DNA from 4 places in the Serratia sp. C2(1) genome. Region 3 is predicted to be linked to each of the others. Evidence: predicted binding sites of a transcription regulator. Region 3 holds the regulator's gene; each other region holds the start of a gene.
What was found. Region 3 encodes CRP, which controls carbon source genes, mostly activating them, when cyclic AMP is high. Its sites were predicted from a motif close to ATGTGANNNNNNTCACAT; they were not measured.

Region 1 (3,120 bases), on a different contig from region 3:
CCACCAGGCTGCGCACCCTTTCCTCCGTCGTCTGCCGGGAGCCGGGCAACGGTGCGAGCGCGGTGGTGCATGGGCTATCCAGCCCAAGCTTTTCACACACTTTATCGGTCGCCCACTGCGCCATCAGGCGGTAGGTCATCAACTTGCCGCCGGTGATGGTGATAAATCCCTCCAGCCCATCGCGGCTGGCGTGATCGAGCAGCACGATGCCACGGCTGACGTTGCGGCCGCTGGGGTCGTCGTCACTGGCCACCAGCGGCCGCACCCCGGCATAGGCACGCAAAATGCGGGTTTGCGCCAGTTCCGGCGCCAGCAGCGCACCTTCGCGGATCAGAATGTCCACTTCCTGCGGCGTCACCACCATATTGTCTATCTGGTCATAGTCGATGTGGGTGGAGGTGGTGCCAATCAGCGAGATGGTGTCCCCCGGCACCAGAATGTCGGCGTCTGCCGGTTTGCGGCAACGGTTGATCACCATGTTGTTGATGCGATGGCCGAGGATCAGCAATGCGCCCTTGGCCGGGAACATGCGGATACGCAGATCGGCGTATTCCGCAATCTGTTGGCCCCAGATGCCGGCGGCGTTGACCACCACCTCGGCGTGGATATCGTAGCGGCGCGCAGTTTGATGGTCGAAAACGCGCACGCCGGTCACGCGGTCACCCACTCGCAACAAACCGACCACCTGATGATAAGTCAGGATCTGTGCGCCATGCTCGCGGGCATCGAGCATATTGGCGGCGGTCAGGCGGAATGGGTCGACGGTGCCATCCGGTACCCGCACGGCGCCGATCAGCGCCGGGTTCGCCGCCGGCTCCAGGCGCAACGCCAGTTGCGGCTCAATGGCTTCGGCGTTGATGCCGGCACGGTGGCACGAGGCGATAAACTGTTGCTGGTAGGCCAACGAATCCTGCGGCAGGGTAATGAACAACCCATCGGTGCGCTCGATGCAGTGAGGCGCGATGCGTTTGAGGATACGGTTCTCTTCTATGCACTCACGCGCCGATTCGCCGTCGGTTACCGCATAGCGCGCTCCGCTGTGCAACAAACCGTGGTTACGGCCTGTGGCGCCGGTGGCGATATCATGGCGCTCCAGCAGTATGCAACGCAGGCCACGGCGCGCGCAGTCGCGGGCAATTCCCGCCCCGGTTGCACCGCCGCCAATGATTATCACATCCGTTTCGCTGTCCGGTGAATGGCTGCTCATTACGCTCCCTCAGGATCCGTGGTTTTTACCCTATTGGGCCACAGTTACTGGGGACTTTGTTTGATAAGGAACAATAACGAACTCAAAACGAAAACAAAATGTCCACAAAAAGCCATGAATGTGATCAGAATCACGATTTTTGGTCGTTTTTCTATTTCATATCGTTAACTAATCGCTCAAAATCCGCCTGAGTTTCATAAAAGTGTAACATTTGCGCCATTCATCACAGTGACACCAGGCTGTTTTGACTAGGATGACGCTCGTTATGGAACAAAAAAACACCACATTCGATATCCGCTCAATCATCAAATGAACGTAAAAAGTCATATTGATGTGATAACTAAAAGCCATCGGAGGCGCTCATGTTGAGTATTTTTAAGCCGGCAGCACACATTTCCCGTGTGCCGGTCGACAAAGTCGACCCGCTGTACCGTAAATTGCGCTGGCAAATATTTATGGGGATTTTCTTCGGTTACGCCGCCTACTATTTGGTGCGTAAGAACTTCACCCTGGCCATGCCTTATTTGATCGACCAGGGTTTCAGCCGCGGCGACCTCGGTTTCGCGCTGTCGGGTATTTCCATCGCCTACGGTTTTTCCAAATTCATCATGGGGTCGGTTTCTGACCGCTCCAACCCACGCGTGTTCCTGCCCGCCGGCTTGATTCTGGCTGCCGCAGTGATGTTGTTCATGGGCTTCGTGCCTTGGGCGACATCGAGCATCGCGGTCATGTTCGTGTTGCTGTTCCTGTGCGGTTGGTTCCAGGGCATGGGCTGGCCGCCTTGCGGCCGTACCATGGTGCACTGGTGGTCGCAGAAGGAGCGTGGCGGTATCGTTTCGGTCTGGAACTGCGCCCATAACGTGGGTGGCGGCCTGCCGCCGCTGCTGTTTCTGCTGGGCATGGCCTGGTTCAACGACTGGCACGCGGCGCTGTATATGCCGGCCTTCGGCGCCATTCTGGTGGCCCTGATCGCCTTTGCGCTGATGCGCGATACCCCGCAATCCTGTGGCCTGCCGCCGATCGAAGAATACAAAAACGATTACCCGGACGACTACAGCGAGAAAGCGGAAGAAGAACTGACCGCCAAGCAGATCTTCATGCAGTACATTCTACCGAACAAACTGCTGTGGTACATCGCCGTGGCCAACGTGTTCGTTTACCTGCTGCGTTACGGCATTCTGGACTGGTCACCGACTTACCTGAAAGAAGTGAAACACTTCGCGCTGGATAAATCCTCCTGGGCCTACTTCCTGTACGAATATGCCGGTATCCCGGGCACCCTGCTGTGCGGCTGGATGTCGGACAAAGTGTTCAAAGGCAATCGCGGCGCCACCGGCGTGTTCTTTATGACGCTGGTGACTATCGCTACCGTCGTTTATTGGCTTAACCCGGTCGGTAATCCTGGCATCGATATGGCCTGCATGATCACCATCGGCTTCCTGATTTACGGCCCGGTGATGTTGATCGGCCTGCACGCGCTGGAACTGGCACCGAAGAAAGCGGCCGGTACCGCAGCGGGCTTCACCGGTCTGTTCGGCTACCTGGGCGGTTCCGTTGCGGCCAGCGCCATCGTCGGTTACACCGTGGACTACTTCGGTTGGGACGGCGGCTTTATGGTGATGATTGGCGGCAGTATCGGCGCGGTAGTGCTGCTGTTGCTGACCATGCTGAGCGAGAAAAAGCACCACGCAGAAATCGCAGCCAACAAACGCGGTTAAGCGTCATACACATTTCGCATTATTTGAAGGCCGCGCTGCGGCCTTTTTACTACTTTATTGCCCTGCACCTACAACATGGAGAATTACGGAATGCGGACTCAAGTCAAAGCCCTGCTGACAGGGATCATCCTGGCCACCTCAATGGTCAGCGCCGTACAGGCTGCGGACAAGGTGGTGATCGCCCACCGTGGCGCC
Region 2 (3,120 bases), on a different contig from region 3:
TGTATGAGGGAGCTAAATCGGGAGTTAATCATGACTGATATCGCGCAGTTGTTAGGAAAGGAAGCGGAAGACCTGTTGCAACACCGCTGTACCACCATCCCTGCTGAAAATCTGTACCTGCCGGGCGCCGACTTTGTCGACCGGATAATGCTCGATAACAACCGCCCCAACACCGTCCTTCGCTCCATGCAAACCCTGCTCAACCACGGCCGCCTGGCCGGCACCGGTTATCTGTCGATTCTGCCGGTCGATCAGGGCATTGAACACTCGGCGGGCGCTTCTTTCGCCGCCAATCCCTTGTATTTTGATCCGAAGAACATCGTGGAACTGGCAATCGAAGCCGGCTGTAACTGCGTCGCCTCCACCTACGGGGTGCTGGCGTCGGTCTCACGCCGCTACGCCCACAAAATTCCGTTCCTGGTCAAACTGAACCATAACGAGACCCTGAGCTACCCGACCCAATACGACCAGACGCTGTATGCCAGCGTCGAGCAGGCTTTCAATATGGGAGCGGTCGCGGTCGGCGCAACCATTTACTTCGGCTCCGAGCAATCTCGCCGCCAGATCGAGGAGATCTCCGCCGCCTTCGAACGCGCGCACGAGTTGGGCATGGTCACCGTACTCTGGGCCTATCTGCGTAACCCGGCGTTCACCAAAGACGGCGTGGATTATCATTCCAGCGCCGATCTTACCGGCCAGGCCAACCATATTGCCGCCACCATCGGCGCCGATATCGTCAAGCAAAAAATGGCGGAAAACAACGGCGGCTACCGCGCAGTAAAATTCGGCTATACCGATGACCGCGTCTACAACAAGCTGACCACCGATCACCCGATAGATCTGGTGCGTTACCAGTTGGCCAACTGCTATATGGGCCGCGCGGGCTTGATCAACTCCGGCGGCGCCGCCGGTGAAAACGACCTGCAGGAATCGGTGCGCACTGCCGTCATCAACAAGCGTGCGGGCGGCATGGGCCTGATCCTGGGACGCAAGGCGTTCAAGAAATCGATGAAAGAAGGCGTGGCGCTGATCAACGCGGTGCAGGACACCTATCTGGACAAGAACGTCACCATCGCCTGATCCCTTCTCCAGCCCTCACAGCCCGGTACGCCGGGCTTTTTTGTGCCCGTCTTTCGTCAATCCTTTCGCTTCATCCTCACTTTTCTTTCATTTTTAACTTTCATAATAAAATATTTATCTTTCGAAATGTGATCTATATAAAACAAATGAATCCATAAAGTGATTAGTGTAAGGCCCATGGCGACAGAGCCGCTTTTCGCTCCAGGCCATATCGTCCATCACAGGAGAGCAATAATGATTGAGCTAATCACCCACGGCGCCGAGTGGTTTATCGGCCTGTTTCAGAAAGGTGGTGAAGTGTTCGTCGGCATGGTGACCGGCATTTTACCTTTGTTAATCAGCCTGTTGGTTATCATGAATGCGCTGATAAAATTTGTAGGCCAGGAACGTATCGAACGATTGGCGCAGCGCTGCGCGGGCAACCCGGTATCGCGCTATCTGCTGCTGCCGCTGATCGGTACCTTTGTTTTCTGTAACCCGATGACTCTCAGTCTCGGGCGCTTTATGCCGGAGAAATACAAGCCCAGCTACTATGCGGCGGCGTCCTACAGCTGCCACTCGATGAACGGTCTGTTTCCGCACATCAACCCTGGCGAGCTGTTCGTTTACCTCGGTATCGCCAGCGGGCTGACGACTCTCGGCCTGCCGCTTGGGCCGCTGGCGGTGAGCTATTTCCTGGTCGGGTTGTTCACCAACTTCTTCCGTGGCTGGGTAACCGACCTCACCACCAGTCTGTTCGAACGCAAGATGGGCATCCGCCTGGATCGCCAGGTGCAACTTTAATCCGTGGAGTGCAGCATGAGTGCTTATATCCGTATTGAGAAAGGTGCCGGCGGCTGGGGCGGCCCGTTGGAGATTGCTGTCGAACCCGGCAAAAAAGTGGTGTACATCACCGCCGGTACACGTCCGGCGATCGTCGATCGGCTCAGCGAGCTGACCGGCTGGCCGGCAGTCGACGGCTTTAAAGAGGGCGAACCGCCGGCGGAAGAGATTGGCGTGATGGTGATCGACTGCGGCGGTACCCTGCGCTGCGGATTGTATCCGAAGCGCCGCATCCCGACGGTCAATATCCACGCCACCGGCCAGTCCGGCCCGCTGGCGCAGTTTATCCTCGAGGACATTTACGTCTCCGGCGTACGCGACCACAACATCAACCTGGTGGCGTCGGCAGCCGATACGGCGCAAAAGGCCCCCGCCCCACAGCCAAAAGGGCGTGATTACGACACCAGTAAAAAAATCACCGAACAGAGCGACGGCCTGCTGGCCAAGGTCGGTATGGGCATGGGTTCGGTGGTGGCGGTGTTCTTCCAGGCCGGGCGCGACACCATCGACACGGTGCTGAAAACCATCCTGCCGTTTATGGCGTTCGTCTCGGCGTTGATCGGCATCATCATGGCCTCGGGTCTGGGTGATTTTATCGCCCACGGCCTGACGCCGCTGGCCAGCAGCCCTATCGGCCTGGTGACACTGGCGCTGATCTGTTCCTTCCCGCTGCTGTCGCCCTTCCTCGGGCCCGGCGCGGTGATCGCCCAGGTGATTGGCGTGCTGGTCGGGGTGCAAATCGGTCTCGGCCATATTCCGCCGCAGCTGGCGCTGCCCGCGCTGTTTGCGATTAACGCGCAGGCGGCCTGCGACTTTATTCCGGTCGGCCTGTCGCTGGCGGAAGCCAAACAGGACACCGTGCGGGTCGGCGTGCCGTCGGTACTGGTCGGGCGTTTCCTGACCGGTGCGCCAACGGTACTGATCGCCTGGGCCGCGTCGGCCTTCATCTATCAATGACAGTGTTTTGCAGGGAAAAGATCATGCATACCATTTTCCACACCACCATTACGCAGATTGGCGGCAGCGCCCGTGAGGCATTGCACGATGACATGCTGATTACCTTCCGCGAAGGCGCGCCGGCGGACATTGAAGAGTTTTGCTTTATCCATCGGCACGGCGACACCGCCGGCGAACTGCAGGTCGGCGGCTGGATGGAGCTGGCGGAGCAGCGCTATCCGATCACCGCCGTCGGCAGCGTCGCGACGCAAAACCTGCGTG
Region 3 (3,120 bases):
TCCAGCGGCGCCGGCACCACCACCACCAGCGTGGCGTTCCGCAAGATATTCCAGCAGTTGAACATCCGCGCGGCGGAGCTGGAAGGCGACAGCTTCCACCGCTATACCCGGCCGGAAATGGACGCGGCGATCCGCAAAGCGCGCGATCTGGGTCGTCATATCAGCTATTTCGGGCCTGAGGCCAACGACTTCGGCCTGCTGCAACAGAGCTTTATCGAGTACGGCAAGAACGGCACCGGACGGTCGCGCAAGTATCTTCATACCTACGACGAAGCGGTGCCCTATAACCAGGTACCCGGCACCTTTACACCCTGGGAAGCGCTGCCAGCGCCGACCGACGTGCTGTTCTATGAAGGGTTGCATGGCGGCGTAGTTACCGAACATACCGACGTGGCCAAACATGTCGATCTGCTGGTCGGCGTGGTACCGATCGTTAACCTGGAGTGGATACAAAAACTGATCCGCGATACCGGCGAGCGCGGCCATTCCCGTGAAGCGGTGATGGATTCTGTGGTGCGTTCGATGGAGGACTATATCAACTACATTACGCCGCAGTTCTCCCGCACCCACATCAACTTCCAGCGCGTGCCGACGGTCGATACCTCCAACCCGTTCGCCGCCAAAGCCATTCCTTCACTGGATGAAAGCTTCGTGGTGATTCATTTCCGTGGGCTGGATCAGATCGATTTCCCTTATCTGCTGGCAATGCTGCAAGGCTCGTTTATCTCGCACATCAATACGCTGGTCGTGCCGGGCGGCAAGATGGGGCTGGCGATGGAGCTGATCATGGCGCCGCTGGTGCAGCAACTGCTGGAAGGCAAAAAAATCGAGTAATGGGCCGGAGCGCGGCGGCAGGCCGCGCCCCTAAATTCTTGCGTTTTACGCCACGTCGCGGATTTCAAAGCTGTGGGTCACGCTGGCGGCCTTGTTCAGCATCAGCGATACCGAGCAATATTTCTCGGCGGAGAGGTTCACCGCACGTTCAACGATCTTGTCGGTCAGATCTTTACCGGTCACGATAAAATGCAGGTTGATATGGGTAAATACGCGCGGCGCTTCTTCACGCCGTTCGGAGGTCAGTTTCACCTCGCAATCGCGCACGTCATTCCGCCCTTTTTTCAGGATCGACACCACGTCGATAGCGCTGCATCCGCCCACCGACATCAGCACCATTTCCATTGGGCTGGGCGCTTTATCGCCGGCATTGCCATCCATCAATACCTGATGGCCGGACGCGGATTCACCCAGAAACGTCAACCCTTCTACCCACTTAACTCTTGCCTGCATGCTGGTCACTCCGGTTAATTTCTTAAAATCAGGGTACGCTTTCGCATAGAAACTGGCAACGGAACCTGATGCTAATCATGCGCGAGCAAGACAACACGAGACACCCGCCTCACTCTGTGCTACAAACAGAGCCGCAATAAATCTTTCCGGGACACTGATTTCAGGGAAACTCCCAGAGAAAGGCTCCTTTACCGGTATGTTAATAGAATGTAGCTTGCAGCTCTCCCGGCAAGTTAATATGCTAGAGCGACAGCGTATATTTATGACACGCCTCAAAACCTGCTGCCAGCCACCCTTAAAACAACGGCGACAGCACGTTTTACAGGGAACTCTGACCCCTGTGACACAAGGCAGCGATAACAACAGAGGATAACAGCGAATGGTTCTCGGCAAACCGCAAACAGACCCTACACTCGAATGGTTCCTGTCTCATTGCCATATCCACAAATATCCATCCAAAAGTACGCTGATTCACCAAGGTGAAAAAGCCGAAACGCTTTACTACATCGTAAAAGGCTCCGTCGCGGTGCTGATTAAAGATGAAGAAGGTAAAGAGATGATCCTGTCCTACCTTAACCAGGGGGATTTCATCGGCGAGCTTGGATTATTTGAAGAAGGCCAGGAGCGTAGCGCCTGGGTCAGGGCGAAGACCGCCTGTGAAGTGGCTGAGATTTCTTACAAGAAATTCCGCCAGCTGATTCAGGTCAACCCGGACATCCTGATGCGCCTGTCAGCGCAGATGGCAAGCCGCCTGCAAGTGACCTCAGAGAAAGTGGGTAACCTCGCCTTCCTGGACGTTACCGGCCGCATCGCGCAAACGCTGCTGAACCTGGCGAAACAGCCCGATGCCATGACTCACCCAGACGGCATGCAGATCAAAATCACCCGCCAGGAAATTGGCCAGATCGTCGGTTGCTCACGTGAAACCGTCGGCCGCATTCTGAAAATGCTGGAAGATCAAAACCTGATCTCCGCCCACGGCAAAACCATTGTCGTTTACGGCACGCGTTAATCACTGAAAAAACGGCGCGATGATTCGCGCCGTTTTTTTATGCCCCGACCGACCATGTGGCGTCGACTGATTTACCACCCGGAAGTCAATTACGCACTGCGGCAAACGCTGGTGCTGTGTCTGCCGGTGCTCCTTGGCCTGCTGATTGGCCACCTGCAACTCGGCCTGCTGTTTTCCCTGGTTCCCGCCTGCTGTAACATCGCCGGGCTGGACACGCCCCACAAACGTTTTTTCAAACGCCTGATCGTCGGCGGCTCACTGTTCGCACTCAGCAGCCTGTTGCTGCAGCAGGCGTTGCTATGGCAACTGCCGCTGCCGGCGTTAATGCTCGGCCTGGCCCTGCTGCTCGGCGTCAGCGGCGAAATCAGCCCGTTGCATGCCCGCCTGCTCCCCGCCGCGTTGATCGCCGCCATTTTTACGCTCAGCATGGCCGGCACGGTGCCGCTGTGGTACGCCCCCTTGCTGTATGGGGTGGGGACAGCCTGGTACGGCCTGTTCACCTGGTTCTGGTTCAAGCTGTGGAAAGAACAGCCGATGCGCGAATCGCTGAGCCAGCTTTATCTGGAACTGGCGGACTACTTCGAAGCCAAGTATTCCCTGTTGACCCAACATACCGATCCGCAAACTGCGTTACCGCCGCTGCTGGTGCGCCAGCAAAAAGTGATGGACCTGATCAGCCTGCTGTATCAGCAGCTTAACTTTTTGCCGCACGCCAATAATCTCGAGCAAAAACGCCTGCAACGGACCTTTCAGGTCGCGCTGGATTTGCAGGAGCACATTACCGTCAGCCTGCACCTGCCGGAAGAAGTGCAAAAGCTGGT
Region 4 (3,120 bases), on a different contig from region 3:
CCTTGGCGACCGCCGCCTGCACCAGATAACCGATGGTGCAGAAGTGCCCCAGCGCCACCTCGTCCGAACCGGTGATTTTGCGCACTACCGGTTGCGCCAGCGCCGGCATCAACACCGCCATCACGCCGCCAAAGATCCCGCCGGTCAAAATCAGCGGCATCCCGGTCAGCCCGGCTTTATAGCCGATCACCGCGCCAATGGTGGCCATCCACAACAACGCCTGCCCGGTCAGGAAAATGTATTTGAACGGGGTGATGCGGGCGATGATGATATTCACGGCGAAAATCACCAGCAGCGTCATCGCCACTTCAGAGCCCAGCTCGCGGTTGGCCAGGCCGGCAATGGCGGCGACGTCGGTGATGTAACCGGTCATGCCGAAGCCGTGGGTGAAGATGCTGTTCAGATAGGTCAGGGCGCCGACGATGATGTTGATGCCGGCCATCATGATCAGAAAGCCCAACAGCGTTTTGAACGTGCCTTCGGCAACCTTGCCGGTGGATTTTTTCTGCAGCAACAATCCCAGCATGGCGATAAAGGCAATCAGGATCGACGCCTGGCCAAGCAGATCTTTGACGATAAAATCGATCAGGCTACTCATGATGGGGGTCCTTCATGTCGCGCTCTTTCAAAAAAGCCACAATCTTTTGCTCTATTTCCACTTTATCGGTGAGCCGGTGGAGAACAATGACCCGTTTTTTTTCCTCTTCACTGGCGTCGGCATTTAAAATGTCGGCGAAGGTTTTTTGGGTAAGAATAATATCTGATTTAAAGGCGCCGGCCTCAGAGATCGTGGTGTGATCAATATCGGCTTCAATCTCTAATTTTTTCAGCACCGCTTTTGCGCTCATTTCGATGGCAAAGCTGGAGCCGAGGCCGCAGCCGCAAACACACAGTATTTTAAGCATGGACATCTCCTCAGATTATATTTAACTGCCTGGCGAGTTTGTAATGGTGTCCTTCGGTATCGACCAAACGTTTTTGCATGCTGATTAAATCAATCGGAATAGGTTGGTTGCCGGCATTAATAATGACGGCCTTGTTTTTCATTCCGGAATGAATACAGCGCACGACTTCGCTGGCCATCAATGTTCCCTGATAGATCTCTTCGCAAGTGGGATCGCCATTGCGCAGACCGTACCCCACGATGGTTTTGCGAATACGCACGCCAATCTTGGGTTCCAGCTGTTTAATCATGGTGTCGATCGCCCCCTGGAAACCTGGCGAATACTCTTTGGTGTATCCCTCCGAACATAAAATGATCACGCTGTTTTGCCGCTCCAGCCGGTGGGTTATTTTTTCCGCCAATGCGTTCAAGGGATGTTGGCATTCTGGGATCAGGGCAAAGTCCGCATTGGATTTTATCGCCGATTGCAGCGTCAATTCCCCGCAGTAACCACCGAGCAGCTCAATCATAAATACGCGGCCCGGCAGGGCGCGCCCGGTGTTTCTCAGCTTGGAGACCTCTTTTATCACCTGTTCGCAAGCGGTAGAAAAGCCAATGGTGTAGCCGCTGCCGAAAACGTCATTGTCGATGGTCATGCCCACGCCAAAACAGTTAACGCCAAACTCACTGAGCGTATTTAAAAACTGCAGCGAGCCGTCGCCGCCGGCCATAATAAGCACGTCAATGTGCAGCGCTTTAAGTTGCTTGCCGATAGTTTCATATTCACTGGCGACCAGTTTCTTTGCCGTGCGGCCTGAAGAGATAATCGGCATCGATGAAATGGAGAAATCGACCAGATCGCGCCGGGTGATGGAATGATATTGATTAGCCAGTAATCCCGGTATTCCGCCGTTAAACAGAACGATATCTGCCTGCGCCAGCCTGGCGACCTGGAAAATAAAGTTGTTGATGCCACTGACATCGCCACCGCTTATTACTACGCCGATTTTCATATGCCTGCTCCCAGCCCGTTCCGTTGCAGCTATTGTTATTTTTGGTATCGGTAAAATTTGCAAGCGATATCACAAAACAATCACAAATATTTCCTTGGAACACATTGACAGCACTATTGAGAGTGATTTTTCTGTGAGGTTTGTCTCGTTTTTGTTTTTGATAAATAAAAGAGAAAAGGTGACTATTTATTGATAATCAATATGTTGCCATTCGATTGCTGCGGTTTTTTTATAAAGCGGGAAAAATAGCGGATTGGGCCGGGATCAGTTTAATGAAATGTGATTACTCTCGCATTTTTTGTGGCAGTGAGACGAATGCGTAAAATTAATATCCCTCAATATGGGGGCAGGATTAAATAGCTGAGCCTACTAACTAATAGTGCTACAGGTCAGGAGCATGCAGAGCACCGACACGCCGTGAATCCATCCATGGAGGCTCGCATCGTCAACTAACCTGCATGTCCCCACCCGTCCCAAGCTTGGAGTGTTGCGGTATTAAACGCAGCCATTTAATAACCGTGCATTGATTAAGTCTTTTATTTGGCCGTGCCACTCAGGCCCTCACCACCGTGACCCCGGCCTGTTCCAGCGGGGCGATCAGCGCGGCGTCGGTGGCGCGTTCGACAATAATGCTCTGCGCCAGCGTGATGTCGCCAATGGCATACTGTGAGGCGGCGTTCAGCTTGGCGGCGGAGGCCAACACCACGGTTTCTGCCGCCCGTGCCGCCAGCGCGCGCTTGATATAGGCTTCTTCGAGATCGCCGGTGCTCAGCCCGGCGGTCGGGTGCACGCCCGTCACGCCCATAAAGTAAATGTCGGCGCGGATGTGCGACATGGCTTCCACCGCGGCGGCACCCACGCTGACGATCGAGTGTTTATACAGTCGTCCGCCGATCAGAATCACCTCCACTTTGGGATGTTCAACCAACCCGACCGCTACGCTGGGGCTGTGGGTGACGATAGTCGCCTCCAGCGTAGGCGGCAGCTGTTTCACCAGCTCGGCGGAGGTGGTGCCCCCATCGATGATCACCACCTGGCCGGGGGCGATCATTGCCGCTGCGGCTTTGGCTATCGCGCGTTTGGCAGCGGATTCCTGCCCGTTTCTTTCGGCAAAGGTGCCGATGGCGGGGGAGACCGGCAACGCGCCGCCGTGCACCCTTTGCAGCAGCCCTTCGCTGTCCAGCTCACGCAGATCGCGGCGGAGGGTGTCTTCGGACAGCCCGA

Region 1: glpT (glycerol-3-phosphate transporter) is a predicted target of CRP. The motif match lies at 1,326-1,343, and genes of this name have one in related genera.
Region 2: srlA (PTS glucitol/sorbitol transporter subunit IIC) is a predicted target of CRP. The motif match lies at 1,207-1,224, and genes of this name have one in related genera.
Region 4: V2S86_RS08325 (6-phosphofructokinase) is a predicted target of CRP. The motif match lies at 2,174-2,191, and genes of this name have one in related genera.

Annotation. Positions count from the first base shown of each region.
Region 1 is NZ_JAZFBA010000005.1:236,675-239,794, reverse strand. It holds gene glpA (anaerobic glycerol-3-phosphate dehydrogenase subunit A) at 1-1,207, opposite strand, end outside; gene glpT (glycerol-3-phosphate transporter) at 1,570-2,925, shown strand; gene glpQ (glycerophosphodiester phosphodiesterase) at 3,016-3,120, shown strand, end outside.
Region 2 is NZ_JAZFBA010000001.1:200,230-203,349, reverse strand. It holds gene fbaB (class I fructose-bisphosphate aldolase) at 31-1,080, shown strand; gene srlA (PTS glucitol/sorbitol transporter subunit IIC) at 1,315-1,863, shown strand; gene srlE (PTS glucitol/sorbitol transporter subunit IIB) at 1,879-2,859, shown strand; gene srlB (PTS glucitol/sorbitol transporter subunit IIA) at 2,883-3,120, shown strand, end outside.
Region 3 is NZ_JAZFBA010000006.1:26,582-29,701, forward strand. It holds gene V2S86_RS22785 (phosphoribulokinase) at 1-834, shown strand, start outside; gene V2S86_RS22790 (OsmC family protein) at 880-1,287, opposite strand; gene crp (cAMP-activated global transcriptional regulator CRP) at 1,667-2,299, shown strand; gene V2S86_RS22800 (YccS/YhfK family putative transporter) at 2,354-3,120, shown strand, end outside.
Region 4 is NZ_JAZFBA010000001.1:1,798,294-1,801,413, reverse strand. It holds gene V2S86_RS08335 (PTS sugar transporter subunit IIC) at 1-598, opposite strand, end outside; gene V2S86_RS08330 (PTS sugar transporter subunit IIB) at 591-905, opposite strand; gene V2S86_RS08325 (6-phosphofructokinase) at 916-1,896, opposite strand; gene V2S86_RS08320 (DeoR/GlpR family DNA-binding transcription regulator) at 2,450-3,120, opposite strand, start outside.